Regions from separate parts of the Streptosporangium sp. NPDC002607 genome, predicted to be linked through region 4. Evidence: riboswitches for the same ligand, from Rfam matches in the RefSeq annotation. Region 4 holds a riboswitch; each other region holds the start of a gene.

Evidence for each region. A riboswitch is a leader RNA that binds a small molecule or an ion and turns the genes downstream of it on or off. The one in region 4 is predicted to bind cyclic di-AMP.
Region 1: linked by a shared signal. The riboswitch ahead of ACWD3H_RS10905 (C40 family peptidase) and the one ahead of ACWD3H_RS18400 (coiled-coil domain-containing protein) in region 4 are both predicted to bind cyclic di-AMP.
Region 2: linked by a shared signal. The riboswitch ahead of ACWD3H_RS00605 (NlpC/P60 family protein) and the one ahead of ACWD3H_RS18400 (coiled-coil domain-containing protein) in region 4 are both predicted to bind cyclic di-AMP.
Region 3: linked by a shared signal. The riboswitch ahead of ACWD3H_RS29865 (CHAP domain-containing protein) and the one ahead of ACWD3H_RS18400 (coiled-coil domain-containing protein) in region 4 are both predicted to bind cyclic di-AMP.

Annotation. Positions count from the first base shown of each region.
Region 1 is NZ_JBSFWD010000007.1:177,086-182,589, forward strand. Features, by position in the region: gene ACWD3H_RS10895 (C40 family peptidase) at 67-1,044, shown strand; gene ACWD3H_RS10900 (class I SAM-dependent methyltransferase) at 1,117-1,815, shown strand; cyclic di-AMP (ydaO/yuaA leader) riboswitch at 2,158-2,317, shown strand; gene ACWD3H_RS10905 (C40 family peptidase) at 2,529-2,951, shown strand; gene ACWD3H_RS10910 (hypothetical protein) at 3,195-4,034, shown strand; gene ACWD3H_RS10915 (M48 family metallopeptidase) at 4,246-5,504, shown strand, end outside.
Region 2 is NZ_JBSFWD010000001.1:126,375-131,878, forward strand. Features, by position in the region: gene ACWD3H_RS00595 (RDD family protein) at 1-536, opposite strand, end outside; gene ACWD3H_RS00600 (amino-acid N-acetyltransferase) at 765-1,418, opposite strand; cyclic di-AMP (ydaO/yuaA leader) riboswitch at 1,754-1,901, shown strand; gene ACWD3H_RS00605 (NlpC/P60 family protein) at 1,994-2,956, shown strand; gene ACWD3H_RS00610 (helix-turn-helix domain-containing protein) at 3,155-3,355, opposite strand; gene lysX (bifunctional lysylphosphatidylglycerol synthetase/lysine--tRNA ligase LysX) at 4,266-5,504, opposite strand, start outside.
Region 3 is NZ_JBSFWD010000031.1:12-5,515, forward strand. Features, by position in the region: partial or broken gene iscB (RNA-guided endonuclease IscB) at 16-1,252, shown strand; partial or broken gene ACWD3H_RS29860 (mycothiol transferase) at 1,283-1,816, shown strand; gene ACWD3H_RS29865 (CHAP domain-containing protein) at 1,716-2,426, opposite strand; cyclic di-AMP (ydaO/yuaA leader) riboswitch at 2,445-2,583, opposite strand; gene ACWD3H_RS29870 (TetR/AcrR family transcriptional regulator) at 3,077-3,655, opposite strand; gene ACWD3H_RS29875 (oxidoreductase) at 3,674-4,552, opposite strand; gene ACWD3H_RS29880 (hypothetical protein) at 4,711-5,504, shown strand, end outside.
Region 4 is NZ_JBSFWD010000014.1:156,180-161,683, reverse strand. Features, by position in the region: gene ACWD3H_RS18430 (choice-of-anchor I family protein) at 1-48, opposite strand, end outside; gene ACWD3H_RS18425 (TIGR03086 family metal-binding protein) at 234-821, shown strand; gene ACWD3H_RS18420 (50S ribosomal protein bL37) at 862-939, opposite strand; gene ACWD3H_RS18415 (HD domain-containing protein) at 1,194-1,790, shown strand; gene ACWD3H_RS18410 (DeoR/GlpR family DNA-binding transcription regulator) at 1,877-2,677, shown strand; gene galT (galactose-1-phosphate uridylyltransferase) at 2,674-3,753, shown strand; cyclic di-AMP (ydaO/yuaA leader) riboswitch at 3,826-3,962, shown strand; gene ACWD3H_RS18400 (coiled-coil domain-containing protein) at 4,017-4,940, shown strand; partial or broken gene ACWD3H_RS18395 (IS5 family transposase) at 5,008-5,504, shown strand, end outside.

The DNA.
Region 1 (5,504 bases), on a different contig from region 4:
TACTTGTTCTGTACTATTCGCCGCAGGTCTGTGCAGTCTGGAGGCGTTGACGTGGCCGTGGCGGGTATGCCGGTTGGACTCATTCGGATACCGGTGGCGGCCGGGCTCGCCCTCGCGCTGCTGATGGTGCCGGTGAGCGGGGCCTCCGCGGAGCCGAAGCCGACACTCGCCCAGGCCAAGAAGAAGCTGGAGAAGCTCAACGAGCAGGCCGACCAGATCGTCGAGAAGTACAACCAGGCCTCGGAGAAGTGGAAGCGGGCCAAGAAGAAGTACGTGACGCTGAACAGCGAGCTCGCCCGGCAGAGCGAGCAGGTCGCCGGGCTGCGCAAGGAGCTCGTCGCGATGGCGGTCAGCACCTACCAGTTCGGCGCGGTCAACAGCTGGGAAGGCATGATCTACCAGGCCGACCCCGGCGCGCTGCTGAGCGGCCTGGCCTCGGTCGACCAGATGTCGGCCTCCCGGGCCCAGTCGCTGAGCGCCTTCGACGAGGCCACCAAGGCGCTGCGGCTCAACAGGAACCTGGCCAAGGGCGCGCTGAGCGAGGCCGACGAGACGCGCGGCGAACTGGCCAAGGAGAAGGCCAAGGCCGACAAGATGGTCAGGGCTCAGACGAAGCTCCTGCGCGAACTCAACGTTTTCAAGACGGGCAATCCCGAGAGCACCGGGATCCAGTACAGCGGCCCCGCCTCGGGCAACGCCCGCGCCGCCCTGCAGTTCGCCTTCGCGCAGGTCGGCAAGCCCTACCAGTACGGCGGCACGGGGCCTGGCGGCTGGGACTGCTCGGGCCTGGTCCAGGCCTCCTGGCGCAGCGGGGGGGTCAGCCTCCCCCGTACCACCTGGGAGCAGTGGAGCTGGGGCACCAGCCGCAAGGTCTCGCTGAACGACCTCCAGCCGGGCGACCTCATCTTCAGTGAGGGCCTGGGCCACGTCAGCATGTACGCGGGCAACGGGCAGATCGTGCACGCCCCGCAGACCGGCGACGTCGTCAAGGTCGTCCCGCTCTCGGCCTACGGCCGTCGCCTCGTCGGAGCCGTCCGCCCCTGACGCGCGGTGCGCGGGTCCCGGCGGCCGAAAAACCGGGTGCGTCGCGCGCGGCGGCGCTGCCAGCATCGGAACATGATCACTTCATGGATGCTCGACGAACTCGCCCATGCCGGTCCCGAGCACCTCGACGCCGCGTTCGTCGCCGGGTTCGACCGCAAGCAGGGCAGGCCTGATCCGGGGGAGGACCTCGCCGCGCTCGCCGGGCGCGGCCTGGGGGAGACGGCGACGGTCGTGGAACTCGGCGCGGGGACGGGGCAGTTCGCGCTGGCCGCGGCGCGGCGGTTCCGGCGCGTGGTGGCGGTCGACGTCTCCCCGGCGATGCACGACTTCCTGACCGTCCGGGCCGCCGAGGACGGCCTGGCCAACCTCGAATGCGTGCGGGCGGGCTTTCTCTCCTACGAGCACGCCGGGCCACCCGCGGACGCGGTCTACACCCGTCACGCCCTCCATCAGCTCCCCGACTTCTGGAAGGCGGTCGCACTCGACCGCATCGCGCGGATCGTACGACCGGGGGGCGTCCTGCGCCTGCGCGATCTGATCTTCGATTTCCGGCCGGCCGAGGCCGACGCCGTGCTCGGCCGCTGGCTCGACGGCGCGGCCGACGATCCCGCGCTGGGTTATACCCGCGAGGACTACGCCGAGCATCTGCGCACCGAGTACAGCACCTTCCGGTGGCTTCTCGAGCCGATGTTCGACGCCGCCGGGTTCGAGATCGTCGAGGCGGACTTCAGGGAATCGATCTACGGCGCCTACACGTGCGTCCGGCGCTGACCCGTGCTCCGCGGCGGGAGAGGGCCCCTCGCGGCTTCAACCGTGAATTATGGCAAATGTGATGAACATTACAGAAATCGCGATTTGTCGGGCGTGATTCCTAGGGTGTGACGAGAGTCATATCTCAATAGCATAAATAGCCATTAAGCAGGGGTAACAGGAAGATCACGAAGGCTTATTGATCTTCTTGTTTGGCGAATGCTTTGCCGAAGGTTGGAGATCGGGGTAACTTCTGGCCTCGCGACGTGCAAGCCATGCCGTCGCGGTGAATGTCGGTCTTCGGGCCGGTGTCCCTATAGAAATCCAACCGGCCGCCGTTCCCCTGCCGGGGACGGACCTCATCACGGCGGCCCGCCGAATCTATGCAGCCAGGAGGCATGGAACCGGGGACCCAAAAGGCCCGACACAGCGTGGCCAGGGGTGAATCAGCGCATTTGCGCCGTAGGGCATCTTCCAAGCCCGAACCCGTCAGCTAACCCGGTAGGCATCAGTGGAAGCACCAAGGAGAAATCCTGTCTACCACCCCGTGTAACACCCGTCTGTCGCGCCTTTTCCGCCTTTCCCTCGGCGGCATCGCCCTAACCCTGACCGCCTCAGCCGGAGCGGTCACCCTGGGGCCGACGGCGGCCAGGGCGACGACGGACAGCACCCCTGAGATCCTGGTCAACACCGCGGCCGGAGTCTCCGAGCAGGCCGAGAGCACGAAGAGAACCGTGCACAAGGCCAAGGCCGGTACCAAGGTCAAGACCAAGATGAGCAGGGCGGCCCTGCAGAAGGTTCGGGCTCGCAAGGCCGTCTCGACGGCCAAGAAGCAGGTCGGCGATCCGTACCGGTGGGGTGCCTCCGGTCCCGGCGCGTTCGACTGCTCGGGGCTCGTCAAATACGCCTGGCGCAAGGCGGGCGTGTCCATTCCCCGGATCACGCACAGCCAGTACCGGGCGATCAGGAAGAAGGTCTCGTGGAGCCACCTGCGCCCCGGTGACCTGATGTTCTTCAGCGGAAAGGGCCACGTCGGCATGTACGTCGGCAAGGGCAGGATGGTCCACTCGCCGAGCAGCGGCAAGACGGTCCGGATCGTGAAGCTGGAGGGGTACTACCGGTCCTCCTTCGCCGGAGCGGTCCGGCCCGGAGCCTGAGCAGGGGCGTCGGCCCCGTTCCTCACATGTGCGGGGACGGGGCCGCTCCGTTTCCGGCGAAGGCCGCGAGCGCGTGGCCGGCGGCCTGGGCCGGCGCGGATCCGCGCTACCGGATCACCTTTCCGGCGGCAGAACACGGCAGGTCAGGGCACGCTCGCGCCCCGGCGGGCACTCCCGTGCGGGCCTTCACCTCCGGCCCGAAGGCCGGAGCGCCGGCCCGCGTTCCGCTAGCATCACATCGTTATGTCCGTCCCGAAGGGGCGCCGCACCGTGCTCGCCGGGATGCTGGCGCTGATGAGCGTGGGCCCGTTGGCCGGGACGGGACCTCTCCTGGCCGGAGCCGGCCCGCTTCCTCGCGACCCTCTCCACCGCGCCGGAGAACTCCCCGTCGACCTTCGCGACCTGTGGCCCGGTGCCGCCGTCGTCGTCCGGGGCGAGCACTCCCTCGTGATCGGCCACGACGTCTCGCCCGCCGTCCTGCGGGACCTGGCCGCCAGGGCCGACCGGGCCCGCCGCGCGGTCGCGGCGATCTGGGGGCCGGTCCGAGCGGTGATCCTGTTCCCCGCCACCGACGCCGAGGCCGCGGCACTCGCCGGAGCGGAGAGCACCCGGGGCCTGGCCGCGATGGCGACCGCGGACCGGGTGATCGTCCTGCCCTCGGGCTACGCGAGGCTCAGCACGACCGGCAGGGACGTGGTGATCACGCACGAACTCGTGCACGTGGCCACCGGCGCGACCCGTGGCGGCCGGGTGCCGATGTGGCTGTCGGAGGGCTTCGCCGACTACGTGGGCTACCGCGATGCCGGGATCCCGGTGCGGACGGCCGCCGCCGAACTGGCCGCCGAGGTGCGCGCCGGAGTCCTGCCCACCCGTCTCCCCGGTCCCGCCGACTTCGCCCCCGGCGCCCCGCGGCTCGCGCAGGTGTACGAGGAGGCCTGGCTCGCCTGCCGGTTCATCTCGGAGCGCTTCGGCGAGAAGGCTCTGGTGAGGCTCTACGGTGGCGATGTCACCGGCACGCTCGGCCTGTCGCCTGCCCAACTCACCGTGGCGTGGCGTGACTACCTCGAAAAGGAACTCGCCTGACATCCTTGTGTCCTTTCCCGGTCCAGGGCTCACCTGGCGGATCTCGCCGTGGCGAGGAGTGGTCGGCGGGTGCCTCGCGAGGCACGGGAGGGAGCCGCGGCGTGCCGCGGTGACCGGTGACGACTCGGCGAGGCGCCGTCCGGCCGACCGCGGCAGGCAGAAGATCCAAAGGACGGGGCCCCGGGTTCGGGCTCCACGCTGGAGGTGTTTGATGACGCTGAGCACGACGGACGCGCCCTCGGGCGTGCGGCCGGCGGGGTGGGCGCTGGCCGCGCTGGGGGTGGTCACGCTGGCGGTCGTGGCGTTCGCCACGCCCTGGCGGGCGCTGCCCGAGGGGGCCCCGGCGGTCGTCCCCGATCCGGCCCGCGACTTCACGGCCGAGCAGATCGCCAGGTCCGAGGCGTTCGACAAGCTGGTCAGCGTACCGGGTTACCTCTCCCTCGGCCTGACGCTGGTGGTGGCGGGGGTGCTGGTGGGCATCCCGCTGGGCGCGCGGCTCGTCGGCCGGCTGCGGGGGCCGTGGTGGTTGCGGGCGCTGCTCGGCGTGCTGGCGCTGTCGGTGGCCGTCGCGATGCTGCGCTGGCCGCTGGGGATGTGGTCGGAGACCTACCTGCGCGACTTCGGGCTGTCCACCCAGACCTGGCCGACCTGGACCGCCGACCGGATCAAGAGCATCGGTGTCGGCACCGCGCTGACCGCGATCATGGTTCTGGCGGTGGTCGCGCTGGCGCGGCGCTACCGGCGCTGGTGGATCCCGGCGGCGGCCGGCGCGTTCGCGCTGACGGTGGCGGCCTCCTTCGCCTATCCGGTGCTCATCGAGCCGATCTTCAACGACTTCAGGCCGATGGAGGCCGGACAACTCCGCGACGACCTGCTCGCCATGGCCGCCAGGGACGGCGTGCCGGTGGAGGACGTGCTCGTCGCCGACGCCTCCCGGCGGACCACCGCGCTCAACGCCTACGTCTCCGGATTCGGCGCGACCCGCAGGATCGTCGTCTACGACACGCTGCTCCGGGCGCCCGCCGACGAGGTCGAGCTGGTGGTCGCGCACGAGCTCGGTCACGCCAAGGCGGGCGACGTGCTCTCCGGTACGCTCGTCGGAGCTCTGGGCGCGGCGTTCGGGGCGTGCCTGCTCTACGTGGTGACCTCGGCGGGGGTCGTGCGGCGCCGCGCGGGGATCTCCTCCATCGGCGACCCGAGGGCGGTGGGCCTGGTCATGGGGTTGCTCAGTCTGGCCACGGTGCTGTCAGGACCGGCACAGAACCTGGTGAGCCGGCACATCGAGGCCCGTGCGGACGTCCACGCGCTGGACCTGACCAGGGATCCGGCGACGTTCGTCGCCATGCAGAAACGGCTGGCGGTCACCAACATCTCGGATCTGTCACCCGACCTCGTGGAGTACGTGCTCTACGCCTCGCATCCCAGCGCGCCGCAGCGCATCGCGCTGGCGCGCTCCTGGGCCCGGCTGAA
Region 2 (5,504 bases), on a different contig from region 4:
TAAGGCTGGCCGTACCCCTGCTGCCCATAGCCGGGCTGCTGGCCGTAACCCGGCTGCTGGCCGTAGTCGGGCTGCTGCCCGTAACCGGGCTGCTGGCCATAGTCGGGCTGCTGCTGACCGTACTGCTGCTGCCCGTAACCCGGCTGGGACGGCTGCTGCTGCCCGTAACCGGGCTGCTGGCCGTAGCCGGGCTGCTGCTGACCGTACTGCTGCTGCCCGTAACCCGGCTGGGACGGCTGCTGCTGCCCGTAACCGGGCTGCTGGCCGTAGCCCGGCTGCTCGTGGGACGCCTGCTGCCCGTAGCCGGGCTGCTGACCGTACGCGCCGGTCCCGCCCTGCTGGCCATAGCCCTGCTGCTGGCCGTACGCGTCCGTCCCGCCCTGCTGACCGTACGACTGCTGCTGCCCATACCCCTGCTGGCCGTACGACTGCTGCTGCCCGTACCCCTGCTGCTGGCCGTAGCCCTGCTGACCATAGCCGGGCTGGGCCACCCCCGGGCCGGTGTTCGGCTGCGATCCCTCCGACCGATATCCCATGATCGTCACATCGGGGTCGAGTTCGCCAGGGGCTCGACCCTGGTTGTGCTGCCCGTAATCCGGCTGTCCCGAAGGTGTGCGACTGCGCTCGGGATCATCCTGTGGATACGGCGGCTGTCCGTTGCTCACCGCGTCACCTCACTTAGACTGCGCATGTGGCAAATGTCAGACGCACATGCTTGCTGCTGCACAAGGTATCGACATAGGAATCAACAGTCACCTTTCCAGTCAGTCATCTCTAAAGTCATCAGAGTCGGGCTCGTGTGTCAGGTGCAGCAGCATCCGGGTGTTTCCCAAGGTATTGGGCTTGACGTGCTCCAGATCAAGGAACTCCGCGACGCCCTCGTCGTAGGAGGCGAGAAGTTCGGCGTAGACCTCCGGGGCGACGGGTGTGCCCTGGATCTCCTGAAATCCATGCCGGGCGAAGAAGCCGACCTCGAAGGTCAGGCAGAAGACCCTGCGCAGGCCCAGCTCCGCGGCCGTGCGGATGAGCACCGAGACGATCCGATGGCCGATTCCCATTCCCCTGCGGGTCGGATCGACGGCAACGGTCCGAATTTCGGCAAGATCCTCCCAGAGAACATGAAGCGCCCCGCAGCCGAGGATTATCCCCTCCGCGTCAGTCGCGACCCAGAACTCCTGGATGTCCTCGTACAGGGTGACGGTGGCCTTCTCCAGCAGGCGCGGGCCGGCTCCACCGTAGGTGTCGACGAGCCGCCTGATGGCACGGACGTCCGGGGTGCGGGCACGGCGGACCGTGACCGCCGGGGTGGCGCCGGGAGCGGGTGACCCCCGCCCCTCTCCCTCGGATCCGGCTCGCCGCTCCCCCTCTTTCCCGGGATTCGCGAACGGCACGGGAGAATGCTCCGCAAGCTGCTCCATGACCGATCAGCGTACGTCCTCTCCGGCCTTCAATTACGGCTCATCCTTAACTCTCGCCCCGGGGGCATCACATGACCCTTGGTAGTTGGATTACCACGCTGGGCGCACGACGCCTCTAATGTGTCGCAGCTCATCTTTGGCACGGTCCCGGACCTGGGAAGACCCACGCCACGCCCGCCGCGAGGAAGGCAAAGGCAGCGTAATGGCCATGTTGATCATATTGGCATGTGATCTTTCCGTGACATTTCAGTTGCGAAACCTCTACTGAGTTCGCAGTTCTGGTTGAGCAGGAACCACGAGTGCACTAATCTCCGTGCTCGATGTCAGAGACGTAAAAGCCTGACCCGCCGAATCTCCCGACCAGGGGAACCGGGGACCCACCACGTCCTTCGGGGTGAATCCGAGTGCCACCGGCGCACCCGGTAGGGCTGCCTCCGGCCCGAACCCGTCAGCTAACCCGGTAGGCGGCCGAGGAGAGGAGCCCGTTGGTGAAGCGCATGCGCGACCGCGCAGGAGAGCACGCGGGCGGCGACGCCCGCTGTCGAGAACGCGCGGCGCGGAGGCGGAGTCGCCGCATGGCGGTCATCGGCCTGGCGTTCGCCATCATGACCCTCGGCACCCCCCTGGTCTCGGCCACGGCGGATCCCGAGCCCAGCCTCCAGCAACTGGCCAAGCAGGCCGAGAAGCTGCACGAGGAGATCGGCACGCTCGCCGAGCAGTACAACGGCGAGCGGGTCAGGCTCAAGCAGGCCCAGCGAGCCGCGGAAAGCGCCAAGAAGACCCTCGCGACGAGCGAGTCGGAGCTCGCGACCCGGCGCACCAAGGCCACCCTCCTCGCGCAGAGCAACTACATGTCCGGCGGCCTGAACTCCGGACTCGCCTTCACCCAGGCGACCGACCCCGACACCTTCCTCGACCAGGCCACCACCAACTACGCCCTCCAGCAGCAGCAGAGCGAGGAGGTCGCCCAGGTCGGCCGGGCGATCGAGGCCGCCGAGCGGGCACAGGCCAGCGCCAAGGCGAGGACCTCAGAGGTCAAGGTGCTCCTGGAGGAGATCGAGGGCAAGCGCAGCAAGATCGAGCGACTGGTCTCGCGGGTCGAGAGCGACCTGTTCAGCGAGGTGCGCACCAGGGCCGTCAGCAACAGGGGTGCCCGGGTGAAGGTCGACGTGCCCATCGTGGGCAGCGGCAAGGCGGCGGAGGCGGCCCGCTGGGCGCTCACCCAGCAACTCAAGCCGTACGTCTGGGGCGCCGAGGGCCCCAACTCCTTCGACTGCTCCGGGCTGGTCATGTGGGCCTACCAGAAGGTCGGCATCAGCCTGCCGCACTACACCGGCAACCAGTGGACCGCGGGCACCCACATCTCCAAAAACGACCTGCGCCCAGGCGACCTGGTCTTCTTCTACAGCGACCTGCACCACGTCGGGATCTACATCGGCGCGGGCCTGATGGTCCACGCGCCCCGGACGGGTGACGTCATCCACATCGCCACGATCGACAACCGGCCCTTCGCCGGCGGGGTGCGGATCGCCGACTGAGCGGCTGAGCCGGGCCGGTCACGGATCGCGAGCCGCCCGGCCCTTGGCCGGGCGGCGAATCCTGCCGTGCCGAGGGCCGGTCAGACGGGCACCCCGCAGACTTGCGCCCCTCGGACGATGCCCGCAGGTGCGGTGACCGACGGCAACGCGGTGAGGCGCCGTCTGACCGCGGTGGGCAGGACAGCCGAGGGGCAGGGTCTAGATCAGGCGGCGGCGGGCCGCCCAGGCCACGGCCTCGATCGCCGTGGCGACACCGATGCGGTCGCAGATGCCTCTGAGCCTGCGCCTGACGGTCCGGCCGCTGATATCGAGGCGGCGGCCCACCCTGTCGACGGTGACGCCCTTGGCGAGTTCAGCCAGCAGCACGAGGTCGTCGTCGCTGAGACCGATATCACTCATGCCCAGGGGGCTGTCGCCATGGCGAGAATCCACTTCTGGATATGCCATCAAGAGTCACTCCCCCCACTCTGGAAACCGGGCGCGAGACGCCGGAAATGAATACCGTCCGCCAGGAACGGTAAACGCCTTGTTCAAAGGTCGTCAAGTTCTACTCTTCATAGCGAGCGCCCACTATTGACATACTAGGTGCTACGTGAAGTACTCATGATATGTCAGTGCCTTTGGGGTTAAGTCACGACCGTGCCCCCGCACGAGCCCGCAGGTGCCCCCCTGGCTGCGACAACAGAAGTCCTGGCAGAACAAGGTTTCGCCGGAACCGCCGCGGCGGCGCGCACCCGCGGGGCCGCATCCTCGGTGGAAGCGAGCCACCCGTTTTTCCCCGGGAAAATCGATCTCTTCCTGGCGCTCTTCGACGGCCACGCCGTCTGGCGCCTTGACGGCACCTCGCGGAAAACTCTGAAATGGGAAGCCCGCAAGAGCACCTTTGCGGCATTAGCGAAGTATCGGGTGCCGACGACGGGCGTCAGGCGATATTGGACACGCTTAAAAGGGAGTTTCTGCGCTATGCAGAAAGCCGTCCGAAATTACACGGGGGAGCGTGAGCACGGACCCCGCGGTTTGCGGCCCATGGGGATTCGACCCGTCCGCCCAGGAATCGTCCGCCTGCCGTGCTCGCGCCCACGCGCGCCGGCGCGGAGCCGCGCGGGACGGTGAAGAGGTGCTCGCGAGGTGGTGAGGGCGCTACCCGGTACCGCCGACCGGGATTCGAAGGTGCGCGCCGAGCCCGACCGGCCCGCCCCGGGGATGCCGCCCCGGGCCGTCATCCGGGCTTCGATCCCGGCGGAGACGATCGCGCCGCCGGACCGCGCGGGACGAGGTCCCACGCGGTCCGGCGGCGCTGCCCGCAGACTCAGCCGGTCGGCTTGACCAGCGGGAACAGGATGGTCTCGCGGATGTTCTTACCGGTGAAGGCCATGATGAGGCGGTCGATGCCGAGCCCCAGGCCACCGGTGGGCGGCATCGCATATTCCAGTGCGGTGAGGAAGTCCTCGTCAAGCTGCATGGCCTCGGCGTCCCCGCCCGCGGCGAGCAGGGACTGCTCGGTGAGGCGGCGGCGCTGCTCGACCGGGTCGACCAGCTCCGAGTAGGCGGTGCCGAGCTCGGTGCCGAACCCGATCAGGTCCCACTTCTCGGTGAGGAGCGGGTTGTCACGGTGCTGGCGGGTCAGCGGGGAGGTCTCCACCGGATAGTCCATGACGAACGTGGGCTGGATGAGCGTGTGCTCGACGAGCGCCTCGAAGATCTCCTGGACGAGCTTGCCCTGGCCCCACTTGGCATCCCAGTGGATCTCCCGGGCGTCCGCGAGCTTGCGTACGTACTCCAGGGGCGTCGCGGTGGTGATCTCCTCGCCCAGTGCCTCCGAGACCGACCCGTAGAGGGTGATCCGCGGCCACTTCGCCAGGCCGAGGTCGATCTCCTGCCCCTGGTGGACGACCACGGAGTGGCCGAGGGCCGCCACGACCGCCTGCTGGATCATCCGCTGGGTCAGGTCGGCCATGTCGTTGTAGTCGAGATACGTGCCGTAGGCCTCAAGCATCGTGAACTCGGGGTTGTGCGTGGAGTCCGCGCCCTCGTTACGGAAGTTGCGGTTGATCTCGAAGACCTTCTCGATGCCGCCGACCACGAGCCGCTTGAGGTAGAGCTCGATCGCGATGCGAAGGTAGAGCTCCATGTCGTAGGCGTTGATGTGGGTCTTGAAAGGCCGGGCCGTGGCTCCGCCGTGGATCGGCTGGAGCATCGGCGTCTCGACCTCCAGGTAGCCCTCCTCGTGCCAGAAGTCACGGATGGACCGCACCACGGCGCTACGGGTGTAGGCCAGCTTCCTGGCCTCGTCGTTGACGATGAGGTCGACGTAGCGCTGGCGGACCCGCGCCTCGGGGTCGGTGAGCCCGGCGTGCTTCTCCGGCAGCGGGCGCAGGCACTTCGAAGTGATCGCCCAGCGGTCGGCGAGGATGGACAGCTCCCCCCTGCGGGAGGTGATGACCTCACCCTCGATGCCCACGTGGTCGCCGAGGTCGACGTCGCGCTTCCACGAGGCCAGTGCCTCCTCGCCCACCTTGTCCAGGGAGATCATGACCTGGAGATCGCC
Region 3 (5,504 bases), on a different contig from region 4:
CACACACCGTTCGTCATCCGTCTCAAGGACCGCGACGCGGCGACCTCGACCGTCGAAGGCGTGCACGTGGGCATCGACCCCGGCTCCAGGCACACCGGCCTGGGGGTGTTCACCGGCCAGGCCGGGAGCCGGGCCGGACGGTATGCGATCCGGCTCGACCACCGGGGCGTGCTGATCCGCGACAGGCTCGCCTCGCGGGCTGCGTACCGGCGAGGGAGGCGGTCGCGGAACCTGCGCTACCGTTCCCCCCGGTTCCTCAACCGCACCAAGCCGCAGGGGTGGCTCGCGCCGTCGCTGCGACACCACCATGTCGTGGGTGGCGCGGCTGACCCGGTGGGCGCCCGTGGCCGCCGTCCACGTGGAGAAGGTCTCCTTCGACACCCACGCCCTGTCGGCCGGGCGGCCGCTCGAAGGAGCGGATTACCAGCGGGGCACCCTCGCCGGGTACGAGGTCCGCGAATACCTGCTGGCCAAGTGGGGGCGCACCTGCGCCTACTGCGGCGCGAGCGGCGTACCGCTCAACCTCGACCACATCCACCCCCGCAGCCGGGGCGGCTCTGAGCGCGTCAGCAACCTCACCCTGGCCTGCATCGGCTGTAACCAGACCAAGAACGCCACCCCCGTGCAGGAGTTCCTCAAGGACAAGCCCACCCTCCTGACGAAGATCCTCAAGCAGGCGAAAGCACCGCTGCGCGACGCCGCCGCCGTCAACACCACCCGCTGGGCACTGTGGCAGGCGCTGAAGGCCACCGGCCTGCCCGTGGCAGGCGCCTCCGGCGGGCGCACCAAATGGAACCGCTCCCGCACCGGCGCTCCGAAGTCCCACACGTTGGACGCGTTGCACGTCGGCGAACTGGAGAGCGTGACTGCCTGGCCGTCCACGGTCCTGGTGGTCACGGCGACCGGGCGCGGCACCTACGCCCGCACCGTCCCCGACCGATACGGGTTCCCCCGTCTTGCCCGGCCACGGAGCAAACTGCACCACGGCTTCCAAACCGGCGACCTGGTCCGGGCAAACGTCCCGGCAGGCAAGAAGGCCGGGGTTCACACCGGCCGGGTCGCCGTCCGCACCACCGGAAGCTTCAACATCACCACCCGGCACGGCACCGTGCAGGGCATCGGCCACCGCCACGTTCGCATGCTCCAGAGAGCGGACGGCTACGGCTACGCAACCCATTCAGAAACGCGGCACCGTGCCGCGTTTCCTCCCCCGTCTGAAGGCGGGGGTCTCCACGCTGGAGGTAACCGATGAAATCGCGGGCCTGACCGCCGAGCAGCTCGGAGAAAAGACCGCACCCCCTCGGAGCCGTCCCTGCTCGGGCTGGTCCGGCACATGGGCGTGGTCGAGCGAAGCCGGTTCCGGAACGTGCTGAACGGAGAGAACCGCCGGAACCTCTGGCGGCCCCCGGAATCCGGCGAGCACCCCGAATCCGACGTCGATGGAGCCGGTGTCGATGAGGCGTTCAGGGCCTGGGATGAGGAGTGCGCACACTCTCGCGGCATCGTGGATGCCACCGGGGCGCTGGACGTCACCGCGAAAGGGGCACCACGGTGGGACGATCGATGCGAAGGAGTCGCGAAGGCGGCCGGGGGAACGCCGTCAGGGGCGCCGCTCGAGCGAGCGGCGCCCCTGGGCGAGTGCGGATCGGCCCGCGTTCACCGGCGGGGTGCCGGGTGCCCGCCCCATGGGGGATGGCGCGGGCGGCGGGTGTGGATCAGTTGGCGTAGACGGGGTAGCCGTAGCCGACGACCTGGGAGACAGGCCGGATGCGCTGCTCGACGTTGCCGTTGCCGGTGTTGCCCTCGATCGTGGTGATCGTGCCGTCTCCGTTGTCCTTCTTCACGAAGCCGACGTGGTCGATGCCGTCGAGGCTCTTGCCGCCGGCCCAGTCGAAGTAGACGACGGCGCCGGGAGTGGGGGTGGTGCCCCAGTGGTGGTTGTTCTTGAACCACTTGGCGTGGGTGACGGTGTAGGCGTCCCAGCCCATCGTGGGCCGGATGCCGGCCATCTCGCCGACCCAGGAGACGAACATCGCGCACCAGGGGGCGTTGGCGTAGCCCTGGATGGTGCCGCCGTCACGGGCGACGGTCTCCTTGGCGCGCGGGGAGGACATGTACCACGAGTGGAACTTGGTCCCGCCGCCCTGGGAGTTCTCGCGGACGCCGATCTGCTTGGAGGCGAGGTCCAGGACCTGCGCGGCGGAGACCTTGGGCAGCCTCTGGGCCGCGATCTCGAGCGGGGTGCTCGCGGGCTTGTGCTGCGAGACCTCGGAGATCTTCGCGTCGGCGGGCGGGTTAAGAGCGGTGTGGCTGTCGGCCAGGGCTGCGGAGCCCACGGAGCCGGTCGCCAGGACGACACAGGCGCCCAGGAGGGCGCTCGCCACGCGGGGGGCGCTGAAGGTGGGGGTGAGGCGGTGCTTGGTCATAGCGGGGTTCGACTCCTTGCTTCGCTTCCATGCCGCCTACCGGGTTAGCTGACGGGTTCGGGCTGGGAAGTGCCCTACGGCGCGAGAACGCGCTGATTCACCCCAGGAACGTGGTTCCCCGGTTCCGCAGACTTCGCGGATTCGGCGGCCGTGCTCACCGCGGGCGGAGGGGTTCCGCCCAGGTGGAACACGGTCGGGCAATGTGACGGCAATGCTTAGATCTATACAGACCCAGACATTTGCCATGAACAGGACGAACGTACGTCACTCGGACAGACGATTACAAGTAGGACACATTGCCCTGACTTGGTGATACGTCCAAGTCGCAGGGGTACGACGGGGGGTCGCTTGGCCTGGGAAGGAGGCGGGTCACCCTCGTCCTCCGGCCGGTCGCGGTGGACGGGGTCGCGGCCCCGTCGCGGGCGGGATCCCCTGTTTCCTCGGCGATCCAGCCGTGTGGTACCCGCCGGTGGATCGCCTGACCCGGGATGGTATGGCATGATCGGGAGGCTCGCCGGTAAGGGTGTCAGGCCTTAACTTTTTGCAACAAATATTCGATGGTAAAAAGTGCGGAGCGGATGCGTCCCGCTCCCCCGGAAGGCCCGAACGAGGTTCGGCGGCTCAGGGGCCCGCCGGCGGCAGGGCGGGCCTCAGCTCTCTTGGCCGGACCAGGATCGGAACAGCGGGAGCAGGAACCGGTCGACCGTGTCCTCGACGAACTCCCGATCCAGTGGCTTACCGGTGAAGAGCAGCCGGTACCACACCAGCGCCTCGGTGGCCTTCCTGAGTTCCGCGGGGTCCACCGGCCCTGGCAGCTCGCCGCGCTCCCTGGCGCGTTCCAGCAGCGGGACGGTGCCGGTGATGTCGGGGCGGGGCACGTTGTCGCGCAGGGCGGAGGCCAGCTCGGGGGAGGTGAGGAACGCCGGAAACAGGCCGAAGATCATCGCCTGTTTCCGTTCCAGTATCCGGCAGAACCCGTCCACGACCCCGATCAGGTCCCCGCGCATCGACCCGGTGTCGGGCGGCGGCACGACGTCGATCTCAAGGTGGTTGCAGATCAGATCCACGACCAGCGCCTCCTTGCCCGCCCAGCGACGGTAGATCGTGGCCTTGCTCGCGCTGGCCCGCCTGGCGATCTGGTCGATGGACATCCGGTCGTATCCGACCTCGGACAGCAGACCGGCCGTCGCGTCGAGGATCGCCCGCTCCCGAGTGGGGTCGAGACGCAAGGTGCCTCCGGTGGTTCGCTAGTGCTGGCGGATCTCCCCGAATCGTACGCCGGTCAGCGCCTCGGACCTCTCCCAGAGCCTCGCCGCCACCGCCTCGTCCAGTGCCTTCGGCGAGGGGCGCAGCACTTTCGGCCCCGGGCCGATGTACTGCCCGCCTCTCGCCTCGGGAGAGGTGGCCGCGTACAGGGACGGCCTGGCGCCCTTGGCGACCGGCTGTGCCACCAGGCGCATCAGCGCGTTGAAGGGGCGGGTGAGGGCGCCCGGCTTCAGAATGCCGGTGGCGGTCATGCCCGGGTGGGTCGCCAGGCTCAGCAGCGCCGCCCCCGAGGCGTCGGCGCGGCGCTGCAACTCCACGGCGAACAGCAGGTTGGCCAGCTTGGAACGGCTGTACGCGGAGAACATGCCGTACCCGCGTTCCAGCCCCAGGTTCTCGAAGTCGATCGCGCCGAGGGAGTGCGCGTCGCTGGAGACCGTGACCACCCGGGCCGCGGAGGCGGCCAGCAGGCGTGGCATCAGCAGGCCGGTCAGGGCGAAGTGCCCCAGGTGGTTGACGCCGAACTGGGTCTCGAAGCCGTCGGCGGTGGTCCGCCGGGACATCGGGCCCACCCCGGCGTTGTTGACCAGCAGCTCCAGCGGCCCGTCGACGGTGTCCGCGAAGGCGCGTACCGAGCGGAGGTCGGCCAGGTCGAGCGCTCTCACCTCGGCCGTCGCCCCCGGCGCCGCCGCCCTGACCGCCTCCAGCGCGGCCCGGCCCCTGTCCGGGTCGCGTGCCGTCATGACGACCCTGGCACCGTGCCTGGCCAGCTCCAGTGCCGTCGGTACGCCGATGCCGCCGCTCGCCCCGGTGACCACGGCGGTGGAGCCGGTCAGGTCGGGAATCTCATCGGCTGTCCACATGCTCACTCCTCCGTGGTGTACGAAACGGTTCCGTACACCACGATAAAGATCGAAAAGACCGCGCGCAAGCACGCGTGGGCGGCTGTTCATCCGTGGTTCCCCGGCGCTTAAGGCCACCGGGTTAGCTTGGGTCAGTCGTGAACGGGTCATCACCCGGCGTGGAGGACGGTCGAGACCACGCGCGGGATCAGGGTTCGGCCATCGCCTGGGTGGAATCCCCGCTGCAGATGCTCTGCGCCGTGGAGGCCCACCACGCGGGGCTGCTCGGTGCCCGCAGCCACCTCGTGCCCAGGGCGAGGCTCCGCCCCCTGGCCGCCACCGGGCGCGAGCTCGGGCGCCTCACCCTGCCGCCGGGCCTGGAGCTCACCGCCGCGCGGCCGGACATGCCCAGGCCGCACCGGGGCGTGACCTGGGCGGTGGGCGACGCCTTCTCCGGCAAGGTCCAGTTCCGCTGGCTCACCGGGCGCCCCGGCCGTATCGTGATCGTCGACGACGGGCTGGCCACCATCAGGCTCCTGGAGCTGCTCGTCGGCCACGCGGGTACGCCCCTGCTGAGGGCCCGGGGGAAGGCGGGACGGCTCAGAACCGCCCTCGGCGCGGCGGCCGGACTCAGGTTGCGCGCCGCGGCCCGCTCGGGGCGGCTGTCGATCTTCACAGCGCTGCCCGTTCCCGCGGACCTGGCGAAGGCCGTACGGGCGAGAGGGGCCGAGCTGATCACCCACGACTTCGCCTGGCTGCGGTCGCAGCCGCTGCGCGTGCCCCGTCCCAAGGAGCTCACGGTCGTTCTCGGCACCTCGCTGGTCCGCAACGGCCTGATCCACCGCGACCACTACCTCGGCTGGCTGGCCGCTCTCGGCTCGGCCGGGCCGGTGGCCTACTTCCCGCACCGCAGGGAGGACCCCCACGATCTCGCCAGGGTCGGGGAGCAGCCCGGGATCACCGTCTACGGCGG
Region 4 (5,504 bases):
GCCGGTGGCCGCGGCGACGGCCGCTCGGGTGAAGGTCGTGGTGCGCATAGGAGAGATCCTCACGACATACCGTGACTCTTCCCTGACGCCGAGATGACCGGGAGATGAAGCCGTCCGGTCGGATGCGCTCCCGGACGTGCCGGTCATGTCCATTGACGCGATGACTACTGGCGGGCCAGGGGTTACGGTCAAGATGAGGGCCGGGAGAGAACCCGGGAGGGCATCGGGAGGGCATGATGACCATCGACGTACCCGAGGCTTACCGTCGCGCGCTGGACGACTTCGGCGCTCTCGTCCACCGGATCGGCCCCGACCAGTGGGAGAATCCGACGCCGTGCGTCGACTGGGACGTGCGCTCCCTCGTCAACCACGTGGTCGGCGAGAACCTGTGGGCTCCCGAGTTGCTGGCCGGGCGGGCCCACGCGGAGATCGGCGACGCCTTCGAGGGCGACCTGCTCGGCGACGACCCCATCAAGGCGTTCGACACCTCGGCCGTGCCCGCCATCCAGGCGGCGATCGATCACCGGGTCCTCGACCGCGTCGTCCACCTGCCCTTCGGCGACGTGCCCGGCCGGGAGTACATCACCGAACTGTTCGCCGACGCCCTCATCCACACCTGGGACCTGGCCCGCGCCATCGGCGCCGACGAGCGGCTCGACCCGGAGTTGGTCGCGGCCTGCGCCACCTGGTTCGCCGACGCGGAACCCGGCTACCGGCAGACCGCGGCCGTCGGGGAGCACCAGGCCGGAGAGCACCGGAAGGTGCCCTCCGACACCGACGCGCAGACCCGGCTGCTGGCCTCCTGGGGCCGCCGCGCGTGACCGCCCGTCCCCGTGGACTCGGCCTCTGTGATCAGTACGGCTAGCGAGCGGTCGGCCGCTTGCCGTGGTTGGCCTTGTGCTTCTTGCGGGCCTTGCCCTTACGCGATCTTCTGGCCATGCCGACCACCCCTTCCCTGAGGTCCTTCCAGGTCCCGCGAGTGCCGGCCTCCGTGATTCCGGACCCGTGATTCCGGACCCGTACGGGACTCGATGCCACCGGTTCAGACCTTCACGTTCCTCCTGCGACGCCCGGCGCACAAGGCCCGAACCGCGATCCGCCCCGCTCCGGTGGGTGCGTTGCCCCAACCTTGACGATCAGCGCCTCCCGCACCTGAGGATCCTCCCCTCCGGCCAGGTTCTAGGCTCGCCCTCATGCGCGAGAAGCTGATGGCCCGCTGGCTGTCCCTGTCCGGCCCCGAGGCCGAACCCCTCGGCCGTGAACTGATCACCCGGTACGACGAGCCGCACCGCAGGTATCACACCACCACCCACCTGGAGGCCGTGCTCGCCCACATCGACACCCTGGCCTCTCATGCCGAGCACCCGGACCTGGTACGGCTGGCGGCCTGGTTCCACGACGCCGTCTACGACCCGCGGCGCGGCGACAACGAGGAGCGGAGCGCCATCCTGGCCGAGCGCGCGCTGCCGGAGATGGGGCTCTCCCCCGAGGCGGTGGCCACGGTCGCCCGGCTGGTCAGGCTGACCGTCACGCACGCCCCCGCACCGGGCGACGCGGACGGGGCCGTGCTGTCCGACGCGGACCTGGCGATCCTGGGCGCGTCGCCGGAGGTCTACGCCGCCTACGCGACCGCCGTGCGCGAGGAGTACGCCTTCGTGCCCGACGACGCTTTCAGGTCCGGCAGGGCCGCGGTGCTGCGCTCACTGCTCGACCTTACGGCGATCTTCCACATCGCCGATCTGGAGGAGCCGGCGCGGGCGAACATCATGGCGGAGCTTGAGCGGCTGTGAGCAGGTGACCACCATAATTCAACAGTATTTCCCGGTACCCGCCGTGGTATTTTGGTGGAATCTGGTGAATTAAAGGGAGTGAGTCAATGCTCGCCCAGCAGCGGCAGCAGGCGATCCTGGAGAGGGTGCGGAGCAGGGGCGGGGTCAGGGTCGCCGATCTCGTCCGGGAGCTCGGCGTGTCCGACATGACGATCCGGCGCGACCTTGAGGTGCTCTCCGAGCGCGGGCTGGTGGAGAAGGTCCACGGTGGCGCCACCGCCACCGGGTCCGGCTCGACCGAGGAACCGGGCTTCGCCGCCAAGTCGGCGCGCCAGCAGGCGGAGAAGGAGACGATCGCCCAGCAGGCCGCCCGGCTCGTCCGGCCCGCCACCGCCATCGCACTCTCCGCGGGAACCACGACCTGGACGCTCGCCCACCACGTGACCGACGTGCCCGAGCTGACCGTGATCACCAACTCGATCCGGATCGCCGACGTCTTCCACCGCTCCCCCAGGGCCGATCGCACGGTCGTGCTCACCGGCGGGGTCCGCACCCCCTCCGACGCGCTGGTCGGCCCGGTCGCGGTCACGGCGATCCGGGGACTCCACGTCGACACCCTCTTCCTCGGCGTGCACGGGATGAGCGCCCGAGCCGGGTTCACCACACCCAACCTGCTGGAGGCCGAGACCAACCGCGAGCTGGTCGCCTCCGCGCACCGCCTGGTGGTGCTCGCCGACCACACCAAGTGGGGCACGGTCGGCATCAGCACGATCGCCGAGCTGGCCCAGGCCCACATCGTGGTCACCGACTCCGGCCTGGCCGAGGAGGCCCGCGAGGAGCTCGCCGCCTCGGTGGGAGAGCTGATCATCACAGAGCCACAGCAGGAGAGCGAGAGCGTCGGCCGATGAAGCGTACGATCACCCACCTGGCCGACGGCCGGGAGCTGTTCTACTTCGACCGCCGCGACGACGCCGACCGCGGAGCGGTCGACAGCCGCGACCTGCCGCCCCGCCCCGCCGCCTCCGAGTTGCGTTACGACCCGCTGACCGAGGAGTGGATCGCGGTGGCCGGACACCGCCAGGGCCGCACCTTTCTGCCCCCGGCCAGCGAGTGCCCGCTCTGCCCTTCCACCTCCGGCAACCTCACCGAGATCCCCTCCGCGGCCTACGACGTGGCGGTCTTCGAGAACAGGTTCCCCTCGTTCTCCACCTATCTGGGCGACTATCAGCAGGTCGGCGGGTTGAGTGAGGTCCGCCCCGGGGTCGGCCGCTGTGAGGTGGTCTGTTTCACCGCCGAGCACGACTCCTCATTCGCGATGCTCCCCCCCGAGCAGGTGGAGCTGGTCATGGAGGCCTGGATCGACCGTACGGCGGAGTTGTCGGCGATGCCGGGCGTGGAGCAGGTGTTCTGTTTCGAGAACCGGGGAGCCGAGATCGGCATCACTCTGGCCCACCCGCACGGCCAGATCTACGCGTACCCCTACGTGACCCCGCGCACCAAGCTGACCCTCGGGGCGGCCGGGCGCCACCGGGAGCGGACCGGCGGCAACCTGTTCGCCGACGTGCTCGCCGCGGAGCGGGAGGCCGGGGTCCGGGTGGTGGCCTCGAACGAGCACTGGACGGCGTTCGTCCCGGCCGCGGCGCGCTGGCCGGTGGAGGTTCACCTCTACCCCCACCGGCAGGTCCCCGACCTGGTCGGACTGGAGCCCGCGGAGCGCGCGGCGTTCGGACCGCTCTACACCGACGTGCTCCGCCGCCTCGACGGGCTGTTCGGCGTGCCGATGCCCTACATCGCGGCCTGGCACCAGGCGCCGGTCAACACCGGTCGCGACCTGTCGTACGCGCACATGGAGCTGTTCAGCATCCGCCGCGCACCGAACAAGCTGAAATATCTCGCCGGCTCCGAGTCGGCCATGGGTGCCTTCGTGAACGACGTGCTGCCCGAGGAGGCAGCACACCTTCTGCGCTCTGTTGTCACGAACTAATCACCAATTGGTCTCGTCTTGAAGTCGCGTGACCCTGTGTTTACCACTACTATCCTTCCCACATCGGCTGCAACAGCCGATATGCCTAATCCCAGGCGCATCGCCCGGGAGCCGGGGAACCACCGCACCTGGGGTGAAACCACTTCGGTGGAAGGGCGTTCTCCAGCCCGAACCCGTCAGCTAACCCGGTAGGCGGAAGGAGAGGAGAGTTCGTGGCGGCCCCGTCCCCCACGTTCCGTCGGCATGCGGCTCTGGCCCTTTGTTTGAGCCTGGTCGCCACGTTCACCCTCGGTGCCCCCACCGCGGGAAGCGCGGAGCCCAAGCCGACCGAGGCCAAACTCCGCGCCGAGCTGGCCAAGCTCGGCAAGAAGGTCGACGGGCTGATCGAGGCATACGCGGCCAAGCGCGAGTCCCTCAAGAAGGCACAGAAGGCCGAGGCCGTCGCCAAGCAGAACCTGGCCAGGGCCTCCGACCTCTACGCCAGGGCGGAAAAGCAGGTCGACTCCATAGTCCAGCTCCGCTACCAGAGCAGCATCGGAGGGCTGCCCGCGCTGCTGTTCGCCGACGACATGGGTGGAGCAGCGGTGATGGAGCAGCTCACCGCCCAGCAGAGCGCGCACCTACAGGGCTTCGCCGAGAGCTTCGAACGTAGGAAGAGGGCGACCGAGACGGCCGCCAGGCTCACCGACGAAATCGGTGAGGAGGCCAAGGAGATGCAGACCCAGCGTGACGAGGTCGAAGATCTGATCAAGGACATCAAGAACAGGCTCGACCAGCTCGCCCCCGTCGGCTCCGGGCGCCGCGCCGACGGCAGCTGGGCCCCGCAACTCCCCACCGGCGCCGACAACATCACCGACCGGACCCGGATCATGCGTGAGGCCGTCAAGAGACGCTTCAACCTTCCGTACGCCGTCGGTTGCTACCGGTCCGCGAACGACGGCGGCGAGCACCCCCTCGGCCGCGCCTGCGACTTCATGATGAGCACCGGCGGCACGATGCCCTCAGCCGCCAACCTCCGGCTCGGCGACGAGATCGCCGCCTGGGCCATCAAGAACAAGTCCAAGCTCGGAGTGAAGTACGTGATCTGGCGCCAGCGCATCAACCACGGCTCCGGCTGGAGAACCATGTCCAACCGCGGCGGCATCACCGCCAACCACTACGACCACCCGCACATCTCGATGTACTAGGAGCTGTTTGAAGTTCGGATCTAGATGAGGATCGGTGGTTAGCTGCCGTGACTGGTAGAACTCGGATGTGGCACGCTTTGATGTGACCGATGCCGAGTGGGCTTTGATCGAGCCGCAGCTGCCGCTGGCGGCGACCGGGCCGCTGCCACGGCGGGTGCGCGACCAGTTCAACGGGATCTTGTGGCGGTTTCGCACCGGGTCCAGCTGGCGTGACGTCCCGGAACGCTACGGGTCTTGGTCCACCGTCTACTCCCGGTTCAACTCCTGGGCCAAAGGCGGCGTGTTCCAGGGCCTGATGGACGCGCTGATCGCCGAGGCCGCATCGCGAGGACAGGTCGGGCTGGAACTGGTCAGCGTGGACTCCACGATCGTGCGGGCGCATCAGGACTCGGCCGGGCTGGCGGTCGCCGGGGAAACCCTGGACGCGCTGGAGCAGGCGCTGACCGAGGAAAAGGGGGCTCCGCTTCCCGAGCAGCCGCCGGTGCTGCGGGTGACGCGCCGCAGGCCCCACCCGATGCCGACGCGCCACAGGCGGACGATCGCGCCGCCATCCGGCGACGCCGT